Regions from separate parts of the Bacillus basilensis genome, predicted to be linked through region 2. Evidence: riboswitches for the same ligand, from Rfam matches in the RefSeq annotation. Region 2 holds a riboswitch; each other region holds the start of a gene.
What was found. Region 2 has a riboswitch for S-adenosylmethionine ahead of ACQVV1_RS15510 (MetQ/NlpA family ABC transporter substrate-binding protein). Riboswitches for the same ligand answer to the same signal wherever they lie in the genome.

Region 1 (2,204 bases), on a different contig from region 2:
CACCGATAATTCCAAGGGTAAGTTTGTATTCCCTAAAAGGATGAATGAATTTCTCTAATGTGAATTCTAATTTAAAATAAAAGAATCCAACTATAGCACCAATACTAGCAAGTGGTAGAAAGGCAATCCATTCATTAAGAGAAAGGGAACCTTCCCCAAAATCAACGATAAAGGATCCACGATTATCAAATTTACTAAGTAATAAATAAATGGAAAAACCAGCGAAAGTAGTAGCTAAATATACAATTGCTTTTTTTCCTTTAGAAAATTCATTAATTTGTTCACCCTCATTTTCATTTGGAGCTAAATAACCGAATAATGGCGCGTTAAAAATTACACTTAAAGTAGCACCAATTCCAACCTCTGTTATTTCATTCATTCCTTTTAAGGCGAATGTAAAGCGATCCCCTACCCATGTACAAAGTCCACCGATAATGCCAACAAGTGCTGCTTCGGGACCTAAGCTAGCCCCAAATATTAAAACGATAATCGCAGTTAAAGTAGCTTTATGTACAAAACGGTATTCAATTCTACCTGTTTTTTTATATTCACCCATTACTTCCGGCATAAGACGTGGATATGTGCCGAAGTATTTTTGGGTTAAGCCAACGAGAATACCGCCGATAGTTGTTATACAAATGGTGTAATACGGGGGAGAAGATAAGATAGTAGGTAAGTATCCCCAAATAAAGTGAATGCCGATATTTATTGTAACTAAAAATAACCAGACTGTTGCTCCTACTATAGAGCCTAAAATAATGCCGTATAGGACGAGTATAAAGTGCATGTCCTTTGTGCGTGTCATGTTCTACCTCCGTTATGTAAGTTTTAATGTGGAAAGAATTAAATATACTACTGTGAAATGAAATGAATATGTATAGTATCTTTTTGAGAGGTTGGCTTATTCAATATATTGAGGTCTCGTCAGAATTTGGAATGTATACAGTTAAACTACTTATTTAATTCTATGTATTAATAGGGGATTTTAAAAGGTCTTTTTCGAATTAATATGGAATATATTTCTTTTGTTATGTGTATCAAATTCTTTGTTGTTAATTTAGAACATTCAGAAAAACTAATTGACATTAGGAAATTATTGCTATAAAATCAACGGTAATTGCATAGTCTTATCAAGAAAAGGTGGAGGGACAGGCCCGATGAAACCTTGGCAACAGCCGTATAACGGAATTGTGCCAAATCCTGCAGGTAATAATCCTGAAAGATAAGAAAGAGCCTTTAGAGCGTGTTTTCAAACTGCTCCTTTCTTGTTTTCAGGAAAGGGGCAGTTTTTTATTTTGTATAAGAAGAAAGGAGAATGAGAGATGGGAGAATCATGGGGAAAAGGAACAATTTGTGTGCAAGGTGGCTATACGCCAAAGAATGGTGAACCGCGTGTTTTACCGCTTTATCAAAGTACAACGTATAAATATGATACTTCGGATGATTTAGCAGCACTATTTAATTTAGAGGCAGAAGGATATATCTATACGCGTATTGGCAACCCTACTTTAGCAGCATTTGAGCAGAAGTTATCAGATTTAGAAGGCGGTGTAGGAGCTGTTGCAACGGCCTCTGGGCAGGCTGCTATTATGCTCGCTGTTTTAAATATTTGTAGTAGCGGAGACCACTTGCTTTGTTCTTCCACAGTTTATGGCGGGACGTTTAATTTATTTGGGGTGAGTTTGCGTAAACTTGGTATTGATGTTACGTTCTTTAATCCAAATTTAACAGCTGATGAAATTGTGGCCCTTGCTAATGATCAGACGAAACTCGTTTATGCGGAATCGCTAGGAAATCCAGCGATGAACGTTTTAAATTTCAAAGAATTTTCAGATGCAGCCAAAGAATTGGAAGTACCTTTTATTGTGGATAATACATTAGCCACTCCTTATTTATGCCAAGCATTTGAACATGGAGCAAATATTATCGTTCATTCTACGACGAAATATATTGATGGTCATGCAAGTTCTTTAGGTGGCATTGTCATTGACGGAGGGAACTTCGATTGGACAAATGGGAAATATCCTGAACTTGTTGAACCGGATCCAAGTTATCACGGCGTAAGTTACGTTCAAAATTTTGGTGCAGCAGCTTATATTGTGAAGGCACGTGTTCAATTATTAAGAGACTACGGAAACTGTATGAGCCCATTCAATGCGTATATTAGCAATATCGGCTTAGAAACATTGCATTTACGAATGGAG
Region 2 (2,204 bases):
GGAACTTCGGCACTACACTTCCTAAGAAAGGCCCGTATAAAAAGGGGGCAACAAGTGCTAATATATGGTGCATCTGGATCAGTAGGAACAGCTGCCGTACAACTTGCTAAATATTTCGGCGCAATCGTTACAGCTGTTTGTAGTCATTCAAATTTTGAACTAGTGCAATCTTTAGGAGCTGATAAAGTAATCGATTATACAAAAGAAGATTTTACTAAGCAAGGGGAATACTATGATATTATATTTGATGCTGTTGGAAAACATAATAGATCCCTTGGAAAAAAAGCATTAACGCCTACTGGTGTATATGTCTCTGTTAATGGCATGATGGCAAAGGTCAGTAAAGAAGATATGTTTCTACTAAAAAAACTAACTGAAACAGAAAATTTAAAACCCGTTATTGATAGAACTTACCGATTAGAAGAAATTGCTGAAGCTCATATATATGTAGAAAAAGGGCATAAAAAAGGGAATGTCTCGATTACCTTAAAATAAAATATATTCAGAAAATAACGTTGACAATTCTTTTTGTAAGATTTACTATTAGTACCATATTAAAAAACTACATACACATACTCTTATCAAGAGTGGCGGAGGGACTGGCCCGATGATGCCCGGCAACCGAGCTTATGACGTATAAGCTAAGGTGCTAATTCCTGCAAAACGAGTTTTCGTTTTGGAAGATAAGAGAGGAACCTATTTTGTCTATTCGGCACCTCTCTTATTTTGAGAGGTGCTTTTTATTTTGAAACGTATATTAAGGGGGAATTATAGATGAAAAAGGTATTATTGAGCATTGTAAGTGGAGCGGTACTATTATTAGGCGCATGTAGCGGGGGTTCAGATAAAGAGGTAAAAGCGTTAGATGAGAAAAAGATTACTGTCGGCGTAACAGGTGGACCGCATGAACAAATTTTTGAAAAGGTAAAAGAAGTGGCAGTGAAAGACGGACTCGAAATCGATATAAAAGTATTTAATGATTATGTAGCACCAAACGTATCTTTAGATGAAAAAAGTCTCGATGTAAATAGCTATCAAACGAAATCATATTTAGACGTATTTAAATCTGAACGCAATATGAAATTAACTGAAGTATTTTCAACTGTAACATTCCCTATGGGCGTATATTCTAAAGATATAAAAGATGTAAAAGACTTAAAAGAGGGCGATGCAATTGCTGTACCAAATGACCCAACGAATGAACTTCGCGCTTTAAAGCTATTTGAAAAAGCAGGGGTTTTAAAAGTGGATCCAAAAGCTACAGAAAAAGCGACTGCAAAAGATGTAATTGAAAATCCAAAAAAATTAAAAATCGTTGAATTAGAGGCATCTCAATTGCCAACACAACTAAGTGAAGTGAAAGCAGCTGCAATTAATACAAACTTTGCATTAGGTGCAAAATTAAGCCCTGCGAAAGATTCTATTTTCCGTGAAGGAAAAGATTCACCATATGTGAACTGGGTCGTTGTTCGTACTGAAAATAAAGATGATGCTGTTGTAAATAAATTAAAGAAGGCTTATCAATCTAAAGAAGTAAAAGAATTTATCGAGAAAAAATTTGATGGTTCTGTTTTACCGTCTTGGTAGGAGCTGAGGATAATGATTGAATTGAAAAATGTATCCAAAGTATTTACAACAAAAAAAGGGAATGTGGAAGCTCTTAAACCTACTTCCCTTCAAGTAAAAAAAGGTGAGGTATTTGGAATCATTGGATATAGCGGCGCTGGTAAAAGCACATTAATTCGCTGTGTAAATTTATTAGAAAAACCAACGACAGGAAACATCATTGTAAACGAGCAAGATTTAACAACACTGTCGACAAAAAAACTAGCAAAAGCGCGACAAAAAATCGGAATGATTTTTCAAGGGTTCAATTTACTTAAAACCGTTACCGTCTATGAAAATATCGCACTACCTTTACGCCTTGCTGGCATTCCGAAAGTAGAAATTGAAAAAAGGGTGGAAAAGTATTTACGTATTGTCGATCTTTTCAATCGAAAAGACGCCTATCCAAGTGAGCTTTCTGGTGGTCAGAAACAACGTGTGGCCATCGCTCGTGCACTATCACATGAACCGGAAGTGTTATTAAGTGATGAAGCGACAAGTGCTTTAGATCCAGAAACAACTGATTCTATTCTTGATTTGTTATTAAAAATCAACGAAGAAATCGGAATTACGATTTTACTCATTACACATGAAATGAA
Region 3 (2,204 bases), on a different contig from region 2:
GTCACCTTCTTCACCTACGTTTGCAGAGCAATGCATAGAAAGAATATCTTGTTCAGGTAGTAAGAAGTTCATAATAGAGAAGATTGATTTTTTCATTTCTCCAGCGTATTCTGTACCACCAATTAGTACGATACGTTTTTCGAATGAAACCATAATGAATGCTTCAGAGTTTGTACCGTCAACAGCTGGATCAGCTTTGAAATTCGGCGCAGAAACAATTGTGAACTCTGATTCATGAGTTGTTAATTCTTCTTCAGTTGGACGAATGAATAATTGATGTACAAATAAATTGTGCCATGCATATTCGTTAATAACTTGAATTGGTAGGCGGTAATTGCGGTCAGCGCCTGCAAATCCATTGAAGACGAATAACTCTTCTTTTTCTTTTAAGTATTCTAAAACTTTAGTATATAATTTATTAAAATGTTCTTCAGAAATCGGTTGATTCACAGCTCCCCAAGCAATTTTGTCAGCAACCGATGCTTCTTTCACAATAAATTTATCTTTAGGAGAACGTCCTGTATATTTTCCTGTTGAAGCAGAAACGGCACCAGTCGAAGTTAATTTCCCTTCATTTCGCATTAATACTTTTTCCACTAATTGCGGAACACTTAGTTGAATCTGTGCATTGCTTCCGTTCAATAATTCGTGTAAACCAATTTGGACATTCACAGTACTCATATTTATATACCATCCTTTTCATTTAATGAAATATTTCTCGTAATCCCCAACAAGAGTATAACACAATTATATAAATAATGTATACTATTTATTTCTTTTTGTTTGTGTGAATACATTATTTCCTTATTAATATTTCATTTTAGGCGCATTGAGAAAAACTTTCAGGAAAATGTGAATATTAATTGACAAATGAATATCATTTCTTTAGTATAGGTTGGGACGGATACTCTCTTATCCCGAGCTGGCGGAGGGACAGGCCCGATGAAGCCCAGCAACCTCACTTGTAGTGGTAAATACAGGTGAATAGGTGCTAAAACCTGTGCGAGGCTACAGGTCTCGAACGATAAGAGCGAAGGGCAAAAAGCAGTATGCAAGTAGCAAATTAAACCTTTCCTCTATGTAAAGTAGGAAAGGTTTTTCTGTATGCTTGTGGGAGAATAAATGTATGTCGCAGTTTGTGGCAAATTAAGGATGAGTTCCGTACAATATATACAATTACTGTAGGGAGGTTTACCACATGACAAAAAAACGTCATCTGTTCACATCTGAGTCTGTAACTGAAGGACATCCAGATAAAATTTGTGACCAAATTTCTGATTCAATTTTAGATGCGATCTTATCAAAAGACGCAAATGCACGTGTAGCTTGTGAAACAACTGTAACAACTGGTTTAGTATTGGTAGCGGGGGAAATTACGACTTCTACTTACGTAGATATTCCAAAAATCGTTCGTGAAACAATTCAAGGCATTGGTTACACACGCGCAAAATACGGATTCGATGCAGAAACTTGTGCAGTTTTAACATCTATCGATGAGCAATCTGCTGACATCGCTATGGGTGTTGACCAAGCGCTAGAAGCACGCGAAGGTCAAATGACTGACGCTGAGATTGAGGCAATTGGTGCAGGAGACCAAGGTTTAATGTTTGGTTTCGCATGTAATGAGACACAAGAATTAATGCCACTTCCAATCTCGCTTGCTCACAAATTAGCTCGCCGTTTAACTGAAGTACGTAAAGATGATACATTATCATACTTACGTCCGGATGGAAAAACGCAAGTTACAGTTGAGTATGATGAAAATGGTAAACCTGTACGTGTAGATACAATTGTAATTTCTACACAGCATCATCCAGATGTTACATGGGAAGAAATCGATCGCGATTTAAAAGAGCATGTAATTAAGACTGTAGTTCCAGCAGAATTAATGGATGGAGAAACGAAATTCTTCATTAACCCAACTGGTCGCTTCGTAATTGGTGGACCACAAGGTGATGCTGGTTTAACAGGACGTAAAATCATCGTTGATACTTACGGTGGATACGCTCGCCACGGTGGTGGTGCATTCTCTGGTAAAGATGCAACAAAAGTTGACCGCTCTGCAGCATATGCGGCTCGTTATGTTGCGAAAAACATCGTAGCAGCTGGTCTTGCTGATAAAGCAGAAGTACAACTTGCATACGCAATCGGTGTAGCACAACCAGTATCAATTTCAGTTGATACATTCGGCACTGGTAAAGTAT
Region 4 (2,204 bases), on a different contig from region 2:
GGCAATATCAGTAACTTGCATTAATGGATTTGTCGGAGTTTCTATGAAAATAGCTTTCGTTTCAGTGGTGATAGCTTGCTCAATTCGTATAATAGATTGTGTATTTACGTATTTACATCGAACGTCCCACTTTTTTTCGTGCTCAGAAAATAATCGATAAGTGCCCCCGTATAAATCTTCAGATACAATAAGTTCGTCTCCGGAGCGGAATAGGGAGAGGACGAGGAGAGCAGCTGCCATCCCTGAACTACAGGCATAACCTTGTTCGCCGTATTCTAAATCTGCAATTGCCTGTTCTAAAAGGCCGCGAGTTGGATTACCAGTTCGTGAATAGTCAAAACCAGTAGATTTACCAATTCCTTCATGACGATAAGCGGTTGAGAAATAAACAGGTGGGTTAACCGTTCCTGTTGTAGTTTCGCTACGATTTCCGATTTGTGCTAGTTTTGTTTCAATTGTTGACATGTGAAAATTCCTCCTTTTTAAATTAACAATTAAGTGAATGTAAAATAAAAAAAGCCTTCTAAGAAGAAGGCTTTCGGTTTGAATAGAGTCTTCTTCTTATCTGTCAAATCTTTCACAATTTGCTGGAATTAGCACCTTATTAACAAATGTTAATGGTTGCTGAGGCGTCATAGGGCCAGTCCCTCTACCTCTCTAGATAAGAATGTTCGTATGAAATTTTATTATGTTTTTAACTTTACAACAAAAGATAATTGAATTGCAACTTTATTTTAAATAATTTTTATTTTTCCACAACTGTCATTGACTTTTGCATTTGTGCGTGCTAAATTTATTAAAAAATTAACAAACATTGTTAAAAGGGGAACGTATTTCCTTTTAGCTACATAAATAAAATAATAAAGACAAACTCTTATTGAGAGCGGTGGAGGGAAAGGCCCTGTGAAACCCGGCAACCTTCAAACGAAATGTTTGAAACGGTGCTAATACCTGCAAAACGAATGTTTTGCATAATAAGAGGAGGAACAATTATGTCCCCCTCTTCAAAGTGAAGAGGGGGTTTTTATATTGATAGAAATGAGGGAGATTTGTGAAATTACTAGATTTATTATCAAAAGGAATTGTAATAGGTGATGGTGCGGTTGGGACGTTATTACATTCACATGGTTTGCAAAGTAGTTTTGAAGAATTAAATATATCCGATCCAGATTTAATTATATCGATTCATAAGCAATATGTAGCTGCTGGGGCAGATGTGATTCAAACAAATACGTACGGAGCAAATGAAGCGAAATTACGTATGTATGGTTTAGAAAATCAAGTTACTGAAATTAATAGAGCGGCAGTAAAACTGGCGAAAGCATCTGTGACAGATAGAAATGCAATTTTAGGAACAATTGGCGGTATGAAACATATTGGAGCCGTTACAACTACTGATATGGAAAGGGAATTTATGCTACTTGAGCAGGCAAGTGCTTTACTAGAAGAACAGGTTGATGGACTACTATTAGAGACTTTTTATGATGAGTTTGAATTACTTCATGCTGTTCAGGTGCTACGAAAACAAACGAATATCCCAATTGTAGCTCAATTAGCGTTACATGAGGCAGGTACGACTCAAAATGGAAATGATGTAAATGAAATCTTAAAACAGCTTTTAGATTACGGTGCCAATGTCGTTGGATTGAACTGCCAACTAGGGCCACTTCATATGACGGAAGCTTTTAAAATGATATCGATTCCGCAAAATGGTTACTTGTCAGCATATCCAAATGCAGGTCTTCCAAATTATGTGGAGGGACGTTACGTATATGAGGGAAGTCCGGCTTATTTCGAAGCGATGACACCGAAATTTATTGAGCAAGGTATTCGGTTATTGGGCGGTTGTTGTGGTACGACTCCAGAACATATTGAAAGTATGAAACGGGCTACTCTAAATGTTACGCCTGTAATAGAAAAGGATACGATTCAAAGACCGAAAGTAGTGCATACACACGAGAAACGTTCGAAAGCTCATGTCACTTTAGCGGAGAAAGCAAAAAAACAAACGACAGTAGTAGTGGAATTAGATCCACCGAAAACGTTAGATACACAGCGGTTTTTTGAAGGGGCGAGAGCATTGAAAAGAGCTGGGGCGGACGCTATTACTCTAGCAGATAATTCATTAGCATCGCCTCGCGTTTCGAATATGGCAATGGGAGCATTATTAACGAAGCATGATATTCCCGTATTGACGCATTTAA

Region 1: it holds a riboswitch for S-adenosylmethionine, as region 2 does, so the genes downstream of both, ACQVV1_RS21275 (bifunctional O-acetylhomoserine aminocarboxypropyltransferase/cysteine synthase) here and ACQVV1_RS15510 (MetQ/NlpA family ABC transporter substrate-binding protein) in region 2, are expected to answer to the same signal.
Region 3: it holds a riboswitch for S-adenosylmethionine, as region 2 does, so the genes downstream of both, metK (methionine adenosyltransferase) here and ACQVV1_RS15510 (MetQ/NlpA family ABC transporter substrate-binding protein) in region 2, are expected to answer to the same signal.
Region 4: it holds a riboswitch for S-adenosylmethionine, as region 2 does, so the genes downstream of both, ACQVV1_RS03825 (bifunctional homocysteine S-methyltransferase/methylenetetrahydrofolate reductase) here and ACQVV1_RS15510 (MetQ/NlpA family ABC transporter substrate-binding protein) in region 2, are expected to answer to the same signal.

What each region holds. Positions count from the first base shown of each region.
Region 1 covers NZ_JBNTQO010000013.1:93,710-95,913, forward strand. The annotation lists gene ACQVV1_RS21270 (chloride channel protein) at 1-805, opposite strand, end outside; SAM riboswitch class I at 1,125-1,229, shown strand; gene ACQVV1_RS21275 (bifunctional O-acetylhomoserine aminocarboxypropyltransferase/cysteine synthase) at 1,323-2,204, shown strand, end outside.
Region 2 covers NZ_JBNTQO010000006.1:273,944-276,147, forward strand. The annotation lists gene ACQVV1_RS15505 (NAD(P)-dependent alcohol dehydrogenase) at 1-495, shown strand, start outside; SAM riboswitch class I at 576-690, shown strand; gene ACQVV1_RS15510 (MetQ/NlpA family ABC transporter substrate-binding protein) at 775-1,587, shown strand; gene ACQVV1_RS15515 (methionine ABC transporter ATP-binding protein) at 1,600-2,204, shown strand, end outside.
Region 3 covers NZ_JBNTQO010000014.1:30,352-32,555, reverse strand. The annotation lists gene pckA (phosphoenolpyruvate carboxykinase (ATP)) at 1-681, opposite strand, end outside; SAM riboswitch class I at 910-1,031, shown strand; gene metK (methionine adenosyltransferase) at 1,199-2,204, shown strand, end outside.
Region 4 covers NZ_JBNTQO010000002.1:93,716-95,919, forward strand. The annotation lists gene metI (cystathionine gamma-synthase/O-acetylhomoserine thiolyase) at 1-465, opposite strand, end outside; SAM riboswitch class I at 559-668, opposite strand; SAM riboswitch class I at 872-981, shown strand; gene ACQVV1_RS03825 (bifunctional homocysteine S-methyltransferase/methylenetetrahydrofolate reductase) at 1,052-2,204, shown strand, end outside.